One region of the Streptomyces sp. NPDC050625 genome, then DNA from elsewhere that is predicted to be linked to it. Evidence: riboswitches for the same ligand, from Rfam matches in the RefSeq annotation. Region 1 holds a riboswitch; each other region holds the start of a gene.
What was found. A riboswitch is a leader RNA that binds a small molecule or an ion and turns the genes downstream of it on or off. The one in region 1 is predicted to bind cyclic di-AMP.

Region 1 (4,530 bases):
CAGCGCGCCTTGAGGTCGCGCAGTTGCTCGACCCGTTCCTGGGCCCGCTGCCGCTGCCGCTCCAGATTGGCGATCTCGGCGCGCTGGGAGACGTACTGCCGCATCGGATAGGCCAGGGCCACCACCATCGTGCACAGCACCAGGGCGAGCAGCGCGGCCCGGCCGGTGAGCCGGGAGCGGCGGGCCTGCCGCTTGGTCTGGGAGCGGTAGACCCGGGCCGCCGTCTGCTCGCCGAGCAGTCGCAGTCTGGTCGCGGTGGAGAACCGGTCCCGGTCCTTCGCGGCCATGTCCCCGCCTCCCTCATACGTGCGTACGTCCCCGGACACGGTACGGGACCGGGTACGGGGACGTACGTACGACTGGCTAAGCCTTGCCCTTACCGGGCTCAGCCCTTGGAGATCTCGCCCCTGAAGCGCGGGAAGGCGCTGCGGCCGGCGTACACCGCCGCGTCGTCGAGGATCTCCTCGATGCGCAGCAGCTGGTTGTACTTGGCGACGCGCTCGGAGCGGGCCGGGGCGCCGGTCTTGATCTGGCCGCAGTTGGTGGCGACGGCCAGGTCGGCGATGGTGACGTCCTCGGTCTCGCCGGAGCGGTGGGACATCATGCACTTGAAGCCGTTGCGCTGGGCCATCTCCACAGCGTCCAGGGTCTCGGTCAGCGAACCGATCTGGTTCACCTTCACGAGCAGGGCGTTGGCGGTGCCCTCCTCGATGCCGCGGGCCAGGCGCTCCGGGTTGGTGACGAACAGGTCGTCGCCGACGATCTGGACCTTGTCGCCGAGCTTGTCGGTCAGGACCTTCCAGCCGGCCCAGTCGTCCTCGAACAGCGGGTCCTCGATGGAGACGAGCGGGTAGGCCCCCACGAGCTCCTCGTAGTACTCCGTCATCTCGGCGGCCGAGCGGGACTTGCCCTCGAACTCGTACTTGCCGTCCTTGTAGAACTCGGACGCGGCGACGTCGAGCGCGAGCGCGATCTGCTCGCCGGGGACGTACCCGGCCTGCTTGATGGCCTCCAGGATGAGGTCGAGGGCCTCGCGGTTGGAGCCGAGGTTCGGGGCGAAGCCGCCCTCGTCGCCCAGGCCGGTGGCCAGGCCCTTGCCCTTCAGGACCTTCTTCAGGGTGTGGTAGACCTCGGCGCCCCAGCGCAGCGCCTCGGAGAAGGACTCCGCGCCGATCGGGGCGATCATGAACTCCTGGATGTCCACGTTGGAGTCGGCGTGCGAGCCGCCGTTCAGGATGTTCATCATCGGCACCGGCAGCAGGTGCGCGTTCGGGCCGCCCAGGTAGCGGAAGAGGGGGAGGTCGCTGGCCTCGGAGGCGGCGTGGGCGACGGCGAGGGAGACACCGAGGATGGCGTTGGCGCCGAGCGAGCCCTTGTTGTCGGTGGCGTCCAGGTCGAACATCGCCTGGTCGATCAGGCGCTGCTCGGTGGCGTCGTAGCCGACCAGCTCCGGGCCGATCTGCTCGATCACGGCGAGGACGGCCTTCTCGACGCCCTTGCCCAGGTAGCGGTTCGGGTCGCCGTCGCGGAGCTCGATGGCCTCGAAGGCGCCGGTGGAGGCGCCGGACGGAACGGCGGCACGACCCGTGCTGCCGTCGTCGAGGCCGACCTCGACCTCGACCGTGGGGTTGCCTCGGGAGTCCAGGATTTCCCGGGCTACGACGACGTCGATGGACGGCACGAGCATCTCCTTCATGGATGTGACGCTGGAAGTGCGGGGCTGGGTGCCTTGCGACTAGAGCCTAACCGTCCCCGGGGCATCGGCCACCGACCGACCGTCCCGTGGACAGGGTCCGACCGTACCCATTGTTCCGGCTCGAAACAAAGGCGGGGTGGAGAACGGCTCGAACGCAGCGCCCCATGAACAAGCCCCGCCCCGGCGCGTACGGGGGAATACGCACCGGGGCGGGGAGACCGTGGGGACGGGGCGGCTGCGGTTCCTGCAGCCGGGCTACCGGCCGCGCGTCACTTCAGGTGGAGCTGCTGGCCCGGGTAGATGAGGTCCGCGTCCTGGACGATGTCCTTGTTCAGCTTGAACAGCTCCTGCCAGCCGCCCTTGACCTTGTGCTTCTGGGCGATCGAGCCGAGGGTGTCACCCTTGACGACCTTGTACTCACCGTCGCCCTTCTTGACCTTCTTGCCGGTCGGGGTGGTGACGGTCTTGGCCGCGGCCGGGCGCTCGGCGGAGCGGGAGGCGGCCGGCTTCTCGGTCGTCCGGGGGGCGGTGCTCGCCGCGGCGCCGCTGTAGGGGGTGCTGGACAGGCCCGTGCCGCAGACCGGCCAGGCGCCCTTGCCCTGGGCGGCGAGGACCTTCTCGGCGATCTCTATCTGCTGCGCCTTGGTGGCCTTGTCGGCGGTGCCGGCGTACTTCGAGCCGCCGTAGGCGGACCACGTCGAGGCGGAGAACTGCAGACCGCCGTAGTAGCCGTTGCCGGTGTTGATGGACCAGTTGCCGCCGGACTCGCACTTGGCGACGGCGTCCCACTCGGAGGCGGTGGCGGCCGAGGCGGTGCCGGAGGCCATCAGCGGGGCGACGACGGCGGCACCGGCGACACCGGCGAGCGCGATGACACGGGCGGCCTTGGCCTTCGAGGAACGACGGTGCTTGCCCTGAGCGGAAAACAGCATGGATGGATCCCCTCACCGACGCCTGCGAGGTGAGCTGTCGGGTTCGGGCCGGTTGAGTTGCCCGGCCACACCTCCGCTGGGAGGCGTGGCTCCACCCCTAGCCGCTCCGGCTCAACTGTCCGGCGCGGCACTTACCTTGGGTCCCCCGCTCCTGCCTACGGCGCGTGACGCGACGACTGTTCCCGTGCGGCCGCTGGCAGGACTCGGCGTTGCGACAGCCGGGGCTCGTGGTGACGAGCGGACTCGACCGTAAGCACGCGATCCGGGGAATTCCAAAGACGATCAGGGCTTCTGAGACTCATCCCACACTTTCACCAAACCGGACATTAGGCGTGAAAGCGGGACGTCAACTCCCGCTACTTTCCGCCGGTTTCGGTAGCGACGTCCAGGGTCTGACCGGGAGTGATGTCGTTCGGGTCGGCACCGATGGCGGCCTTGTTGGCGGCATAGAGCGCACGCCATCCGCCGTCGACGTCAAGGGAGTCGGCGATGGACGCGAGGGTGTCGCCGTCACGAACCGTGTAGGTGCGCGAGGCGTGACGACCCGACGAGGCCGATTCCTGACCGTTTACTGCGCTTTCGTCCGCATTGCCCCCGCGATGACGGCCACCCCCGATGGCGCCGGTGTCGACCAGACTCCAAGACCCCCCGCTTTGCCACGAGTTGTCGGGGTTGTCGGTTTTGGGGACTTCCGTGGGCGTGCCACCGCTCCCCTGCGGGTTGCCCGAGTCTCCAGATTCCGACTTGTCCGAGTTTGCGGAATCTTCGCCCTTGCTCTCGCTCTTGCCCTTGTCCTTACCCTCCGCCCCGCTCTCCTCGTCGGTGTTCGCCGAGGGGGAAGCCTTCCCCGAGGAGTCCGACTTGGACTGCGAATCAGACAGGCCGGAGGAGCTGGACGAATCGGATGAGTCAGAAGAATCGGAGGAGCCGGGCGAATCGGATGCCGAGACGCCGGTGTCGACATCGACCGACCCGGAGCTGGCCGTGAGCCCGGAGAGCAGGGCACAGGTGGCCCAGGGCTTGGTGCCCTGGTCGGCGAGAACCTTCTCCGCGACGGCTATCTGCTGCGAACGGCTGGCCTCGTCCGGGCTGGATGCGTACGCGAGGCCGCCGTACTTGTCCCAGTCGTCCTGCGACATCTGCAGACCGCCGTAGTACCCGTTGCCGGAGTCGGCGCTCCAGGAGCCTCCGCTCTCGCACTCGGCCACCTTGTCCCATGTGGTGCCGTCGGCAGCGTTGGCGCTCGCGGCCCCGAGGAGCGGGATGGCGATGGCGGAGCCGGTCACTCCGGCCGCGACGAGGAGGGCCGGAGCCTGACGGGGGCGACGGTGACGACCGTTCCCGGAGAGCATGCGGAAGCCTTTCGTGCGACAGCGATGACCGGCGCGGCACAGAAAGCCCACGTACCGCGCTGCCTGGTGAACGTATCCACTGACGATCACTTGTCACAAGTTAATGCCGCGTAGATCACGTGAAGATCACAGAGTTGAGCATTCATCAGGTTTGGGGCGCGACAGGCCGCGCTTCCCACACTTACCGGACAGGCGTGAACTCCACGGGCAAAGTACGCAGTCCACGCATGATGAGCCCGCCACGCCACCGCAAATCGACCGGATCCACCGCGAGTCGGAGGTCCGGGAGGCGGGTGAGGAGGGTGGCGAGCGCGGTCTGGCCCTCCAGCCGGGCGAGCGGGGCACCCAGGCAGTAGTGGATGCCGTGGCCGTATCCAAGGTGTTGGTTGTCACGTCGGCCGAGATCGAGGACGTCCGGGTCGGCGAACCGCTCCGGGTCCCGGTCGGCGGCGGCGAGCACCACCAGGACGGGGTCGCCGGGTGCGATGTCCTGCCCGCCGACGGTGAGCGGCTCGGTGGCGAACCGCCAGGTGGCCAGTTCGACCGGGCC
Region 2 (4,530 bases), on a different contig from region 1:
AGGAAGTCGGCCAGCGTGCCTCCCGGGGCGGCAGCCCCTGATGTCGCCGCGCCCTCCTCGCGCTCCTGCTCGAACTCCAGGGCTACGGCGGCGAGTTCCTGAAGGTTCTCGATGCGGGTCTCGTCCTGCGGGTCGGTGGAGGCCTGCAACTCGGCGAGATAGCCGGTGCGTTCGAGGATCGCCTCAAGGACCGTGGCCGGTCCCGCGCCGGACTCGACGATCGTACGGAGGTCCTCCATCAGCACGTTGAACCGCTTGACGGCGTTCGTCGAGCGCGCCGCCATGCCGTACGCCTCGTCGACCCGGCGCAGCGCCTGCGGGAAGCTGATCTTCTCGCGCTGGGCGAGGGCGTCGATCATCGCCTCGGCGCGCTCGCCGATTCCGCGCTTGGGGACGTTGAGGATCCGGCGCAGCGGCACGGAGTCCTCCGGGTTGGCCAGGACGCGCAGATAGGCCAGGACGTCCCGGACCTCCTTGCGCTCGTAGAAGCGGACGCCGCCGACGACCTTGTAGGGCAGGCCGACGCGGATGAAGACCTCTTCGAAGACACGGGACTGGGCGTTGGTGCGGTAGAAGACGGCGACGTCGCCCGCCTTCGCCTCGCCCGCGTCCGTGAGCCGGTCTATCTCGTCGGCGACGAACTGTGCCTCGTCGTGCTCGGTGTCGGCGACATAGCCGGTGATCCCCGCGCCCGCGCCCGCATTCGTCCACAGGTTCTTGGGGCGGCGGGACTCGTTGCGCTCGATGACCGCGTTGGCGGCGGAGAGGATCGTCTGGGTGGAGCGGTAGTTCTGCTCCAGGAGGATCGTCGTCGCGTTCGGGTAGTCCTCCTCGAACTGGAGGATGTTGCGGATCGTCGCGCCGCGGAAGGCGTAGATGGACTGGTCGGCGTCACCCACGACGCACAGCTCGGCGGGCTGGAGGTCGTGCTCGCCCGGCGGTACGTCCACCGGGTGCGCGGCGGTGCCGACGAGCTCGCGCACGAGGGCGTACTGGGCGTGGTTGGTGTCCTGGTACTCGTCGACGAGGACGTGGCGGAAGCGGCGGCGGTAGTGCTCGGCGACGTCCGGGAAGGCGCGCAGCAGGTTGACCGTCGTCATGATCAGGTCGTCGAAGTCGAGGGCGTTCGCCTCGCGCAGCCGCGACTGGTACATGGCGTAGGCCTGGGCGAGGGTCTTCTCGAAGCCGTCGGTGGCCTGGGCCGCGAAGTCCTCCTCGTCGATCAGCTCGTTCTTCAGGTTCGAGATCTTGGCGCTGAAGGACTTCGGCGGGAAGCGCTTGGGATCGAGCTCCAGGTCGCGGCAGACCAGGGCCATCAGGCGCTTGCTGTCGGCGGCGTCGTAGATCGAGAACGACGAGGTGAAGCCGAGCTTCTTGCTCTCGCGGCGCAGGATGCGCACACACGCGCTGTGGAAGGTCATCACCCACATCGCGTTCGCGCGCGGGCCGACGAGGTGCTCGACGCGCTCCTTCATCTCGCCCGCGGCCTTGTTGGTGAAGGTGATCGCGAGGATCTGCCCCGGGTGCACGTTCCGCTCGGCCAGCAGGTGGGCGATGCGGTGCGTGAGCACACGGGTCTTGCCTGAGCCGGCGCCGGCCACGATGAGCAGGGGGGAACCGGCGTGCACGACGGCCGCGCGCTGGTTCTCGTTCAGCCCCTCCAGCAGCGCCGCGGCGTCGATCACCGGGCGTGGGGCGCCGTCGCGGTAGTAATCGTCCCGGTCCGGCGGCACGTCGAACTTCCCGCCGAACAGATCGTCCGGAACCGACTCCGGAGCGTGATCGTCCTCGGGCGGCGGCGGAGGCTCCTCCTCGCGCCCGTGAGGGGTCTGGAGGTCCGCCAGGAAGCTGTCGTCAAAGAGGCTGCTCATCGCTCTCCGAGTCTAGGGCGCCCCACCGACAAACGACCGCCGCCCCGGAAACAGGACCGGCCCCGCGCGCGGGGGATCTTCCCGATGCGCGAGCCGGACAACTGGCTCACGCTCCGGAGGCATGCTGTCACACGGGCGGAATTCTGCGTCAGGTCACAAAAATGTATCGGGCATATCGCCCATCAACCTTCACACGGGCCACACCAGTTGGCTACCGTCTCGGGCGGGCCGTACGACCCCCACCGGCGAACGTCGCCGGGCCGCGCGGCCTCCGCCGAGTCCGGTGTGCCCGCCACGGCAGCCGGAGCCGGGGACCCAACCGACCTTGGGGTGAATCGGCCCAACCTCCACCCGGAGAAAGGCCGTAGGGCAACCCTTCCGAACCACCCGCCCGAACCCGACAGCTAACTCGGTAGGCGGAACATGGAAGGAGTCGCCTCCCTTGGCGTCGCACCGCAAGTCGCGCCCCGCGAGTGCCCTAGCAGCAGGCATACGCACCCCCGCCATCGCCACCGCCGCGCTCACCTCCGTGGCCCTGCTCTCCCAGACCGCCAACGCCACCCCCTCCGCCGACGGCAAGCCGAGCATCGAGGAAGTCGAGAAGAAGGTCGACGACCTCTACCGCCAGGCGGAGTCGGCGACCGAGAAGTACAACGCGGCCAAGGAGAAGTCCGGCCAGCAGCGCAAGAACGTCGACACCCTGCTGGACGACGTGGCGCGGCGCACGGACAAGCTCAACAAGGCGCGTGAGGAACTGGGTACGTTCGCCGCCGCCCAGTACCGCACCGGGGCCGCCGCGCCCGACACCGCCACCTTCCTGCTCTCGAACTCCCCGCAGGACTACTTCGACCAGACCCAGCTGATGGGCCGGATGACCTCGCGGCAGAAGGTCGCGGTCGACGACTACATCACACAGCAGTCGGCGACCATGAAGAAGCGGCAGGAAGCCACCAAGAGCCTCCAGACGCTGACCGAGTCGCAGAACGAGCTGAAGACGGCCAAGGCCACCGTCCAGAAGAAGCTCTCCTCGGCGCGCGAGCTGCTGTCCGAGCTGACGGCGCAAGAGAAGGCCCGGCTCGCCGCGATCGAGAAGCAGAAGCAGGAGGAGGCCGCGCGCCAGGCCGCGGAGCTCGCCAAGAAGCAGGCGGCCGCGGAGGCGGCGAAGAAGGCCGCCGCCGCGAGCTCGTCCGGTTCCTCGGGCTCCTCCACCTCGACGGGTTCGACGGGGTCGACGGGCTCGACCGGCTCGTCCTCGGACTCCACGTACGCCACCAAGGCGGAGAAGGCGATCGCCTTCGCCCGCGCCCAGATCGGCAAGCCGTACGTCTGGGGCGCCACCGGCCCCGACTCCTACGACTGCTCCGGCCTCACCTCGGCCGCCTGGCGGGCCGCGGGCGTCAGCCTTCCGCGCACCACCTATGACCAGGTCAACGTGGGCACCACGGTCTCGCTCACCAATGCCGAGCCCGGCGACCTGATCTTCTTCTACGACGACGTCAGCCACGTCGGCATCTACATCGGCAACGGCATGATGATCCACGCCCCGAAGCCCGGCGCCTACGTCCGCGAGGAGTCGATCTACTACGGCGGCGCGTCGATCATCCACAGCGTGGTACGGCCGGCGTAAGAGACCTCCGTGGGGCAGGGACGCGAGCGCCGTGGCTGTGGTGACGCGAGCGCCGCGGCCGTCGTGAGCCGCAGGCGCACGCGCCCCTGTCCCGCACCCGCGCGTTTTTCCCCGCACGCGCGCGCGTGCCCCGCTCGCAAGGCGCGCACGGCTCCCTAGCATCGGGCCCATGCCCGCCTCCTCACCCCTACGCGCCTGGTGGAAGCGGCGCCCGCCGGCGGCCGGGGCCGCCGTGATGGCGACCGGCATCGTGTCGGTCGGGCTGCAGCTGGCGGGGTACGAGGCACTGTCCCTGATCGCCCTCGCGTTGGCCTCGGTCGCCTGGCTGGCGCCGGCCGTGGACTTCACCGTGGGGCTGCTGTGGCAGCGCAGGCGCTGGGTGGCCGAGGCGCGGACGCCGGGCGCGCTCACCGCCGTCGCCGCGACCGCCGTGCTGGGCACCCGTTTCTCCGCACTGGGCCGCCACGGCCTGGCCGAGGTGCTGCTCGCGCTGTGCGCGGCGCTCTGGCCGGTGCTGATCCTCCTCGTCGTACGGCACTGGCACCGGCGCATGCCGGGCACGGTGTTCCTGTGCTGCGTGGCCACGCAGGGGCTCGCCGTGCTCGGCGCCACGCTCGCCGCGGCCGAGGCGACGGCATGGCTGGCCCACGCGGCGCTCGTGCTGTTCTGGCTGGGCCTCGTGCTCTACGGGTTCGCCCTGGCCCGGTTCGACGTGCGGCAGGTGGTCGAGGGGCCCGGGGACCAGTGGATCGCGGGCGGCGCGCTCGCGATCTCGGCGCTGGCCGCCGCGAAGCTGATCTCCGCCGACAGCGCGCGGCTGTACCTGTGGGACGACGACAACCTCGGCGTCCTGCGCGACACGGCCCTCGCGCTGCTCGTCCTCGATCTGAGCTGTTACGTCGTGCTCCTGACCGCCGAGGTGGTGCGCCCACGGCCGCGCTTCGACGTACGCCGCTGGTCGACGGTGTTCCCGATGGGGATGACGGCGACGGCGACGCTGTCCGTCGCCGCCGCCCTCGGCATCCCGTGGCT
Region 3 (4,530 bases), on a different contig from region 1:
TCCTGCTGGAGCTGCCGGTCGATCGCGTCCTCCAGGAGCAGACTGCCGGCGATGTACGCGCGCCAGGCGCGCTGCTCGTCGGGGGTGAGCCAGCGGGTCGTCATACCGCCAGTGTAAGTTTGTTTCAAACTTGAACCAAGCCCGCACGTCAGTCGCAGTACATCAGACCTCGTCAGGGAGAGCGCGCCGATGCCGTACCCGTACGTCCTGTTGTCCGCGGCCGTCTCCCTCGACGGCTTTCTGGACGACACCGGCCCCGAGCGGCTGCTCCTGTCCAGCCCGGCCGACTTCGACCGGGTCGACGAGGTGCGGGCGTCGGTCGACGCGATCCTGGTCGGCGCCGGCACGATCCGTGCCGACAACCCGCGGCTCCTGGTCAACTCGCCCGAGCGACGCGCCGCCCGCGTGGCCGCGGGCCGGCCCGAGTACCCCCTCAAGGTCACCGTCAGCAGCTCCGGCGAGCTGGACCCGGACGCGAAGTTCTGGCACACGGGCGGCGAGAAGGTCCTCTACACGACGGAGAAGGGCGCCGAGCGCGCCCGCGGACTGGGCCTCGCGGCCGATGTCGTCCCGCTCGGCCCCGACCTCGACTGGCCGGCGCTGCTCACGCACCTGTACGAGGAGCGCGGGGTGCGCCGGCTGATGGTCGAGGGCGGCGGCACCGTCCACACCCAGCTGCTCCGCCAGGGCCTCGCCGACGAACTCCAGCTGGTCCTCGCCCCGCTCCTGGTGGGAGACCCGGCGGCGCCCCGGCTGTTCGGCCCCGGGGGCTACCAGGGCGGGCGGCTCCGGCTCCTGGAGACGCGCCGCATCGAGGACGTCGTACTGATGCGGTACGAGCCGACGGCACCCGGCACCGGGCGGTCGGTCGCCGCGGCGGACCGGCACTGGATGCGGATCGCCTGCGACCTCGCGGCGCTGTGCCCGCCCTCGGAGACCGCCTTCAGCGTGGGCGCGGTCGTGGTCGCCGCCGACGGCACCGAGCTGGCCCGGGGGCACTCGCGGGAGGGCGACGACCCGGTCGTGCACGCCGAGGAGGCCGCGCTGGCCAAGGTCGACCCGGCCGACCCGAGGCTGGCCGGCGCCACGGTCTACAGCAGCCTGGAGCCCTGCGCCCGCCGGGCGTCCCGGCCCGCTCCCTGTGCGCGGCTGATCCTGGACGCCGGGGTACGACGGGTGGTCACGGCCTGGCGGGAGCCGGACACGTTCGTGCAGGGCGCCGACGGCAGCGGGCTGCTGACGGGCGAAGGCGTGGACGTCGTCGTACTGCCCGAGTACGAGGACCTGGCCACGGCGCCGAACCGCCATCTGACGGCCCGCGGATAAGCCCTGGATAAACCCGTGCGCTTGCACCCCTGAGCATGGCGTATGCTTAAGGCACACCGACGCGGGGTGGAGCAGCTCGGTAGCTCGCTGGGCTCATAACCCAGAGGTCGCAGGTTCAAATCCTGTCCCCGCTACTCAAGGCTCAGGGCCGGAATCCAGTTCATGGATTCCGGCCCTGAGTGTTTTGGCGACGACCGGGCGACTATCACGAAGAGTGACCGGACGAAAGCCCTCCGCATAACATCTGAGTCACCATCAAAAACGTCGTGACTCATGTACCGCGGTCAACTCGCCCGATTTCCACCGGTCATGGTGTGTAAGTCCGCCCGTAAAAACGTTAATGATCAAGCAGAACGGCTTGGAATCTGACAGCCGGGTCTATTAACGTTCGATAACGCAGCGCGGTCGTCCCAGCCGTCACAAGAGTCGGCTCCGTGCGCACGCGCCGAATCCCGCAAGGGAACCGGGGAACCACCACCTTGGGGTGAATCACGCGGATGCCGCCGTGGAGGCACGGCCGGTATACGCGCGTAGGAGACCTTCCTGCTCCGAACCCGTCAGCTAACCCGGTAGGCGACGGAAGGAAAGGAGTACGCCCGCGTGGCGTCCAACCGGCCTGCCCCCACAGCCCCATTCGTGCCGAGCGAGCACACCGAGACCTTCGGCTACGGCAGCTACCGCACCGACGAGGGCCCGTGGGAGGAGTGGAACCCCACCGAGGAGTCCCTCAGCCCGGTACGCGGCCGGCACCGTGTCGTCAAGCAGCGCGGCGGCGGACTCGCCCGTAGCTCCACGGTCCTGGGCGTCGGCGTCATAGCCGCCGTCGGCGCGGGTGGCATGGCCAGCGCCCACACCGGCAAGCCGCCGGTGTCCATCTCCATGCCCGACCTGCCCTCCGTCGGCTCCCTGCTCGGCGACAGCACCCCGGACGAGGCCCCCGACAAGGGCTCCGCGACCGCGCTCAGCAGCGTCGGCATGACCTCGGCCGACAGCGCACAGGGCGCCTCCGACGCCGGTGAGGCACTGCGCAACCGCATCATGGCCCAGGCCGAGAAGCAGCAGGGCCAGGTCGAGACCAAGGCCGCCGCCGCTGCCGTGGCCGCCGCGGACAAGCAGGTCGCCGCCGCGGCCGCCAAGGCCGAGAAGGCGGCCGCCGCCAAGGCCGCCGCCGCCAAGGCGCAGGCGGAGGCCGAGGCCGAGAAGAAAGCCGAGGCCGCGCGCCTGGCCGCGCTGGCCAAGCAGTACACGCTGCCGACCTCCTCGTACACGATCACCTCGACCTTCGGTCAGGCCGGCGCCATGTGGTCCTCCGGCTACCACACCGGCCTCGACTTCGCCGCGCCCACCGGCACGCTCATCAAGGCCATCCACAGCGGCACGATCACCGAGGCGGGCTGGGCCGGCTCCTACGGCTACCGCACGATCCTCACCCTCGACGACGGCACCGAGCTGTGGTTCTGCCACCAGTCCTCGATCAGCGTCTCCGCCGGGCAGAAGGTCAGCACCGGCGACGTCATCGGCCGCGTCGGCGCCACCGGCAACGTCACGGGCCCGCATCTGCACCTGGAGGTCCACCCGGGCGGCCAGGCCACCGGGATCGACCCGATGACGTGGCTGCGGGGCAAGGGCCTCAACCCCTGACCCACCCTGTCGACCGCCGGCGGTCCTGACGACACCCCCCGACGTCAGGGCCGCCGGTCAGGTGTGTGCGGGATCTCCGGTCAGGTGTTCGCGGGATCTCTTCCGAGCGGGATCTCTTCTGAGCCGGCGCTGCTGACGCACGCGTCGGCGTAGCGGCGTGCCACGCCTGTCCGCGGCGGTCTAAGGCCGATAGGGGTTGTACGCGGGATACGGTGCCGCCGGGTACCCGTACGGCACGGGCATTCCGTACGGCGCCTGCATTCCGTACGGCGCCTGCGGCCCGTACACCGGCCGGGGCGGTGCGGACATCCGGGCCGCGTACTCCATCGCCGGACGGGCCACCTGGCGCCGCTTCCACAGCTCGGCCAGCAACTCCCGTTCCCGTACGACGTAGTCGGCCCCCGCGCGGCCCCGGCGCCCGCGGTGGCGCAGGAACGCCAGCGCCGTCGCGTCCGCCTCGTACTGCCCCACGGCGCGCGCCGCCTGCTTGCCCAGGTGGTGGCCGGCGTAGTCCCGGGCCATCTGCCGCGCCCGCATCGAGCCGAGCACGAACGGCTCGGCGGGGCCCAGCCACCCGGCGAAGACATACACGGGCAGCTCCTCCCGCACGGTCCGCAGCTCGCGCTGCCGCGTCCAGATCGCCAGCCAGGTCAGCAGCCCGAACGCGGGCACCATGAACGCCCCGTACACGGCGAAGAAGCCGTACGGGCCGAAGGTCGAGGAGCCGTTCCAGAACGCGTGCATGCTCATCGCGAGCAGCAGCCCGCCGAGCGGCACCAGCACCCGCCGCACATGCTGCCGCTCGGCGGAGAGCGCGGCGATGCCGAAGCCGATGCCGGTGAGGACGGTGAACAGGGGGTGCGCGAACGGGGACATGACGACGCGCACGAAGAACGTCGCGGCCGTGACGGAGGCGATGCCGCGGTCGCCGGTGAGCTGGTCGGTGCCGAAGGCGGTGCCGAGATAGAGGATGTTCTCGGTGAAGGCGAAGCCGGTGGCGGTGACGCCCGCTATCACCACACCGTCCACGATCCCGGTGAAGTTCCGTCTGCGGAACAGGAAGACGAGGAGCACGGCCGCCGCTTTGGAGGACTCCTCCACGATGGGCGCTATGACGGTGGCGCCGAGGGTGTCGGCGCTGGACGGATCGGCGGTGGTCGTGGCTATCCAGCGCGTCGCGAAGCTGTTGGCCACGATGGCTATCAGCGCCGCCGCGCAGGCGCCCCAGGCGAACGCGAAGAGCAGGTTCCGCCAGGGCCCCGGCTCGACCCGGTCGAGCCAGCGGAAGGCGGCTATGAGCAGGGGCACGGGCAGCACGGCGAGACAGATCCCGACCAGGAACCCTTCCGTGCCGGTCTGTTCGCGGACCAGGGCGAGGATGACGAGCCCGGAGAGCGCGAGCAGGGCGATGAGCGCCCCGTACCGCACCCACCTGCGCTGCCACCAGCGCGGGTGCCGGAGCGCACCGCCGTCGGGGCCGGCGGGGTGCGTCGGATACGGGGGGAAGGTGGTCACGGCATTGACCCTAACGTCGCTGCTGCTCCCGGTGCTGTACGCGGCGGA
Region 4 (4,530 bases), on a different contig from region 1:
TTCCCGAAGTTGATCTTGACGCCGCCGTTGGTGCCCTTGGCGCCCTCGTGGATGTGCAGATCGGTGGGCCTGCCGGTGCCGCGCCAGGCCACGGCGACGGACACCTTGTCCCCCTTGACCTCGATGAACTCCAGCGCCGCGCCGTCCTTGTCCCCCACGGCGGGGCCGCCCTGGACCGGCACCTCGTTGGCGCCCCGGAGGCTTGCGACGAGGATGGTCGTTTCCTTGCCGGTGTGACTCTCGGTGGCGGCGGCCGGGATCGCCGCGGCGGCGACACCGGCGGACGCGGCGATCGCGACGGCGGTGGCGACGAGGCCCTTGCGGCGCGCGATGAACGTTCCGTTCATACCCATGATTCGGTTTTCTCCCCGTATGCGGCTGACGCCCCCTGCGTCAGCTTCTGGGCATGGGTACGGAAGGGATCTCAGATTAGACTCAGTCCACAAATGCGAGGTGCGTCACACTGTTCGGGACGTCCGTCACACCGTTCGGCGGGAACTACCCGGCCCGATGCACCACCGCGTCGCACAGTTCGAGCAGGGCGGCCTTGGCGTCGCACTCCGGCAGCGGGGCCAGCGCCGCCCGCGCGTCCTCCGCATAGCGCACGGTGTCGCGCCGGGCCTGCTCCAGCGCCGGATGGTCACGGAGGGCGGCCAGCGCCTCGGCGTGGCGCGCGTCGTCGGTCAGGTCGGAGTCGAGGAGCTCGCACAGCGCGATGTCCTCGGCCAGCCCCAGCCGCTGCGCCCGCTCCCGCAGCCGCAGCACCGGAAGGGTCGGGATGCCCTCACGCAGATCGGTGCCCGGCGTCTTGCCGGACTCGCGCGAGTCGGACGCGATGTCGAGCACGTCGTCCGCCAGCTGGAAGGCGACACCGAGCCGCTCGCCGTACTGGGTGAGCACGTCGACGACCGTCTCGTCGGCCCCCGACATCATCGCCCCGAACCGGCAGGACACCGCCACAAGCGAGCCCGTCTTGCCGCCCAGCACGTCCAGGTAGTGCTCGACCGGGTCCCGGCCGTCCGAGGGCCCCGCGGTCTCCAGGATCTGCCCAGTGACCAGCCGCTCGAACGCGAGGGCCTGGACCCGCACCGCCTCGGGACCGAGGTCGGCGAGGATCTGCGAGGCACGGGCGAACAGGAAGTCACCCGTGAGGACGGCGACCGAGTTGCCCCAGCGGGTGTTCGCGCTCTCGACACCGCGGCGGACCGCGGCCTCGTCCATCACGTCGTCGTGGTACAGCGTCGCGAGGTGAGTCAGCTCGACGACGACGGCCGAGGGCACGACACCCGGCGCGTACGGGTCGCCGAACTGGGCCGCGAGCATCACGAGCAGCGGCCGGAACCGCTTCCCGCCCGCCCTCACCAGGTGCTGGGCGGCCTCCGTGATGAACGGGACCTCGCTCTTGGTGGCTTCGAGCAAGCCTTCCTCGACAGCCGCCAATCCGGCCTGGACATCGGCTTCCAGAGCCTGGTCCCGCACGCTCAGCCCGAACGGCCCGACGACGGTCACGTGGGGTCTCCTGTCTGCTGGTGTCTGCTGGCGATTACACGGTTTGTCGATAGGTCGCTGCCATCACTCAAGTCAGCGTATCCGGTCAGGTTTCGATCACCGATAGCGCCCACCGTTACAGCCCAGGCGGTATCGGAGCACGACCGGTATGTTCTTGATCAGTGGATAAGGATTGATTTTTATCGACTCACCATGATGTGACACTGCTTGTCCCTATATACCCTCATACACCCGGTCCACCGGGACTCGGCTGTACGCGCGCATATGGCGACCCCTGACGGACGAACCCTGGCAAACGGGCCACGGCTACGCCTCCGTCCGGGTGGAAGTCCGCGGGTGCGGACGGGTAGGCGGGGACGGAGGCGACCGACGGCCGGCACGCACGCCCGGGGGACCACGTCACTCGCCTTCGCGCGCCGGCCGCCCGGCCCGACGATCACCTTCGAGGTGCCGGAGCGGGCACTCGGGCATCACCTGTGACGCGGAACACCTCCCCGTCCGCGACGAAGTCGTCCGCACGGAGGGCGGCGAGACGGTGGTCCACCGGACGCGGGAGAGGCGCGTCCCACGGACGCCCGCGAACCCCCTGTGACCTGCATGTCTGATTTGCCGTGAATGTTATTCCGTGAGTTGGGTCACGCCGCCCTATGTCGCCCCACATCCGGCCAAACACCCGTTTGCCCTTTTCCCATCGGCCAGTTGAGGCTGTGCAACCGCAAAGGATCAAGTGCCCCATACGCCTCAACCCAAGGTCAATTGGTGCGTTCTGTGAATCAGGTACTTGTTCCCGACATGTGCTCTCGCATAGCTTCCGGGCCAGTCAGGCGGACGCCGAATCCTGCCGCCGCCGGACGTAACCCATCGACGTACTCATTCGCGTAGGCAGGAGCGGGGGACCCAGGTAGGCCGCCGGACCGGACGACCCATGTCGCACGGAACGGCTCGGGGTGAAGTCGCGCAGCCTCAGGGCGGCACGGCCGGGCACCTCCCCGCCCGAACCCGACAGCTCACCTCGCAGGCGACGGAGAGGAAATCCCCCATGGCCGCTGCCGCTCAGTCCCGCCGCACCACCCGCCTCGTTCGCAAGCTCGCCGTCGCCGGCACCGGCGCCGCGGTGCTCGCCCTCCCGCTCATCGGCGCGACCACGGCCTCGGCCGCCCCCGCCACCACGCCCGCCGCGGCCGAAACGACCCTGGCCGGCTACCCGAACAACCTCGACGGCTGGATCCGCGAGTCCCTCGCCATCATGAAGGAAAGGCACATTCCGGGCACGTACAACGGCATCTACCGCAACATCATGCGTGAGTCGTCGGGCAACCCGCGGGCCATCAACCTGTGGGACTCCAACGCGGCCAAGGGCATCCCGTCCAAGGGTCTGCTCCAGGTCATCGACCCGACGTTCAACGCGTACCACGTGGTCGGAACGTCGTTCGACATCTACGACCCGGTCGCGAACATCACCGCCGCCTGCAACTACGCGGCCGCGCGGTACGGCTCGATGGACAACGTCAACGGCGCGTACTGACGGACGCCACGGGGCGCGTGCTGACGGATCTCCCCCCGCGACGGGAGAGCTAGGCAAAGAGTCTTTCGAGGACGACGGCGATGCCGTCGTCCTCGTTCGACAAGGTGATCTCGTCGGCCACCGCCTTGAGTTCGGGGTGGGCGTTGGCCATCGCCACACCGCGGGCGGCCCAGTCGAACATCGGGATGTCGTTGGGCATGTCCCCGAAGGCGATGGCCTGCCGGGCACTCAGCCCCAGGTGTTCGGCGGCCAGCGCCAGACCGGTCGCCTTCGTGATACCGCACGGCTGGAGTTCGACGGTCCCCGGCCCGGACATGGTGACCGTCGCCAGAGAACCCACGACGTCCCGGGCGGTCGCCGCCAACTCGTCGTCGGACAGGGCGTGATGGCGCAACAGGACCTTGCTGATGGGTTCGCACCACAGATCGTCGCGCCGCGGGACCCGTACGGCGGGCAGGGTCGGGTGCGGCATCAGATACCCCGGCTCGATGAGCGTGAGCCCGTCCACCCCGTCCTGGTCGACGGCCGCGTACACCTGACCCACCTCGGCCTCGATCTTGCCGAGCGCGGTCTCGGCCAACTCCCGGTCCAGGGTGACCGACCACAGCAGTCGGTCCGCGCCGGCGTCGTACAACTGCGCGCCCTGTCCGCACACCGCGAGTCCCCTGCTGCCGAGTTCGTCGAGCAGCGGCCGCACTCTCGGCGCCGGGCGCCCCGTCACCACGAGATGCTGCGCACCGGCCTCCACCGTCCGCGCGAGGGCCGCGCGGGAGCGGTCGGAGAGGGTGTCGTCGCCGCGGAGCAGCGTTCCGTCCAGGTCGGTGGCGACGAGTGAATAAGCGGGGGGAGCGGCCATGATCAGAGAATACGGACAACATGCCGCTGCGACTCACCCCCGTCCCAGCCGTTGTTCTCGACCCCAAGGGGTCCGCGCAAAGACGCCGCTGCCACCGTCCGTCGTCAGTGGTACGCGTCAGGTTGCTGTCACCGCGCCGAGGGAGCTGGAGTTGAGGCCCGAGATCTACGCCCTCTTCTTCCGCATCCGGCGCATCGACTACGACGAGCGCCACCCCAGGCCGCCCGCCCTGCCGGGACTCCTGCCCTCAACTCCTGCTCTCCGCCCCTGCGTTCAGCCGTGCACCGTCGCCAGGTGCTTGGCCAGCCGCGGGGAGGCGAACTCGGTGCCGCAGACGAAGCGCATCACCGGGCCGAAGGAGCCGGCGGCCGGGAGGCCGGTGAAGTAGAGGCCGGGGACCGAGGAGACAAAGCCGGTGCCGAGCTTCGGGGTGCCGCGGCTGACCGCGAGCCGGGTGCGCAGCTCATGGCCCAGGAAGTCCATGGCCGCGACGTTCACGCGGTAGCCGGTGGCCGCGACGACATGGTCGGCGGTGAGCCCCTGGGTGGCGCCGGCGAGGGTGCGGACCGTGAGGAGCGGGCTGCCGTCGGAGACGTCCGCGCCGACCAGCCGCTCGACCTCCTGGACCTGCACCTTGCCC

Region 2: another riboswitch for cyclic di-AMP. It lies ahead of AB0I54_RS01110 (NlpC/P60 family protein); the one in region 1 lies ahead of AB0I54_RS34925 (transglycosylase family protein).
Region 3: another riboswitch for cyclic di-AMP. It lies ahead of AB0I54_RS31905 (M23 family metallopeptidase); the one in region 1 lies ahead of AB0I54_RS34925 (transglycosylase family protein).
Region 4: another riboswitch for cyclic di-AMP. It lies ahead of AB0I54_RS32815 (transglycosylase SLT domain-containing protein); the one in region 1 lies ahead of AB0I54_RS34925 (transglycosylase family protein).

Annotation. Positions count from the first base shown of each region.
Region 1 covers NZ_JBFAIQ010000022.1:90,288-94,817, forward strand. The annotation lists gene AB0I54_RS34915 (septum formation initiator family protein) at 1-287, opposite strand, end outside; gene eno (phosphopyruvate hydratase) at 386-1,687, opposite strand; gene AB0I54_RS34925 (transglycosylase family protein) at 1,966-2,628, opposite strand; cyclic di-AMP (ydaO/yuaA leader) riboswitch at 2,633-2,801, opposite strand; gene AB0I54_RS34930 (transglycosylase family protein) at 2,985-3,980, opposite strand; gene AB0I54_RS34935 (cytochrome P450) at 4,162-4,530, opposite strand, start outside.
Region 2 covers NZ_JBFAIQ010000001.1:221,502-226,031, reverse strand. The annotation lists gene pcrA (DNA helicase PcrA) at 1-1,871, opposite strand, end outside; cyclic di-AMP (ydaO/yuaA leader) riboswitch at 2,134-2,305, shown strand; gene AB0I54_RS01110 (NlpC/P60 family protein) at 2,314-3,498, shown strand; gene AB0I54_RS01105 (tellurite resistance/C4-dicarboxylate transporter family protein) at 3,668-4,530, shown strand, end outside.
Region 3 covers NZ_JBFAIQ010000018.1:171,837-176,366, forward strand. The annotation lists gene AB0I54_RS31890 (MarR family transcriptional regulator) at 1-104, opposite strand, end outside; gene AB0I54_RS31895 (dihydrofolate reductase family protein) at 190-1,326, shown strand; tRNA gene AB0I54_RS31900 (tRNA-Met) at 1,387-1,460, shown strand; cyclic di-AMP (ydaO/yuaA leader) riboswitch at 1,760-1,919, shown strand; gene AB0I54_RS31905 (M23 family metallopeptidase) at 1,927-2,967, shown strand; gene AB0I54_RS31910 (PrsW family intramembrane metalloprotease) at 3,148-4,482, opposite strand; gene trmB (tRNA (guanosine(46)-N7)-methyltransferase TrmB) at 4,493-4,530, opposite strand, start outside.
Region 4 covers NZ_JBFAIQ010000019.1:178,847-183,376, reverse strand. The annotation lists gene AB0I54_RS32825 (CHRD domain-containing protein) at 1-353, opposite strand, end outside; gene AB0I54_RS32820 (polyprenyl synthetase family protein) at 499-1,509, opposite strand; cyclic di-AMP (ydaO/yuaA leader) riboswitch at 2,362-2,543, shown strand; gene AB0I54_RS32815 (transglycosylase SLT domain-containing protein) at 2,549-3,034, shown strand; gene AB0I54_RS32810 (HAD family hydrolase) at 3,084-3,890, opposite strand; gene AB0I54_RS32805 (FAD-dependent oxidoreductase) at 4,164-4,530, opposite strand, start outside.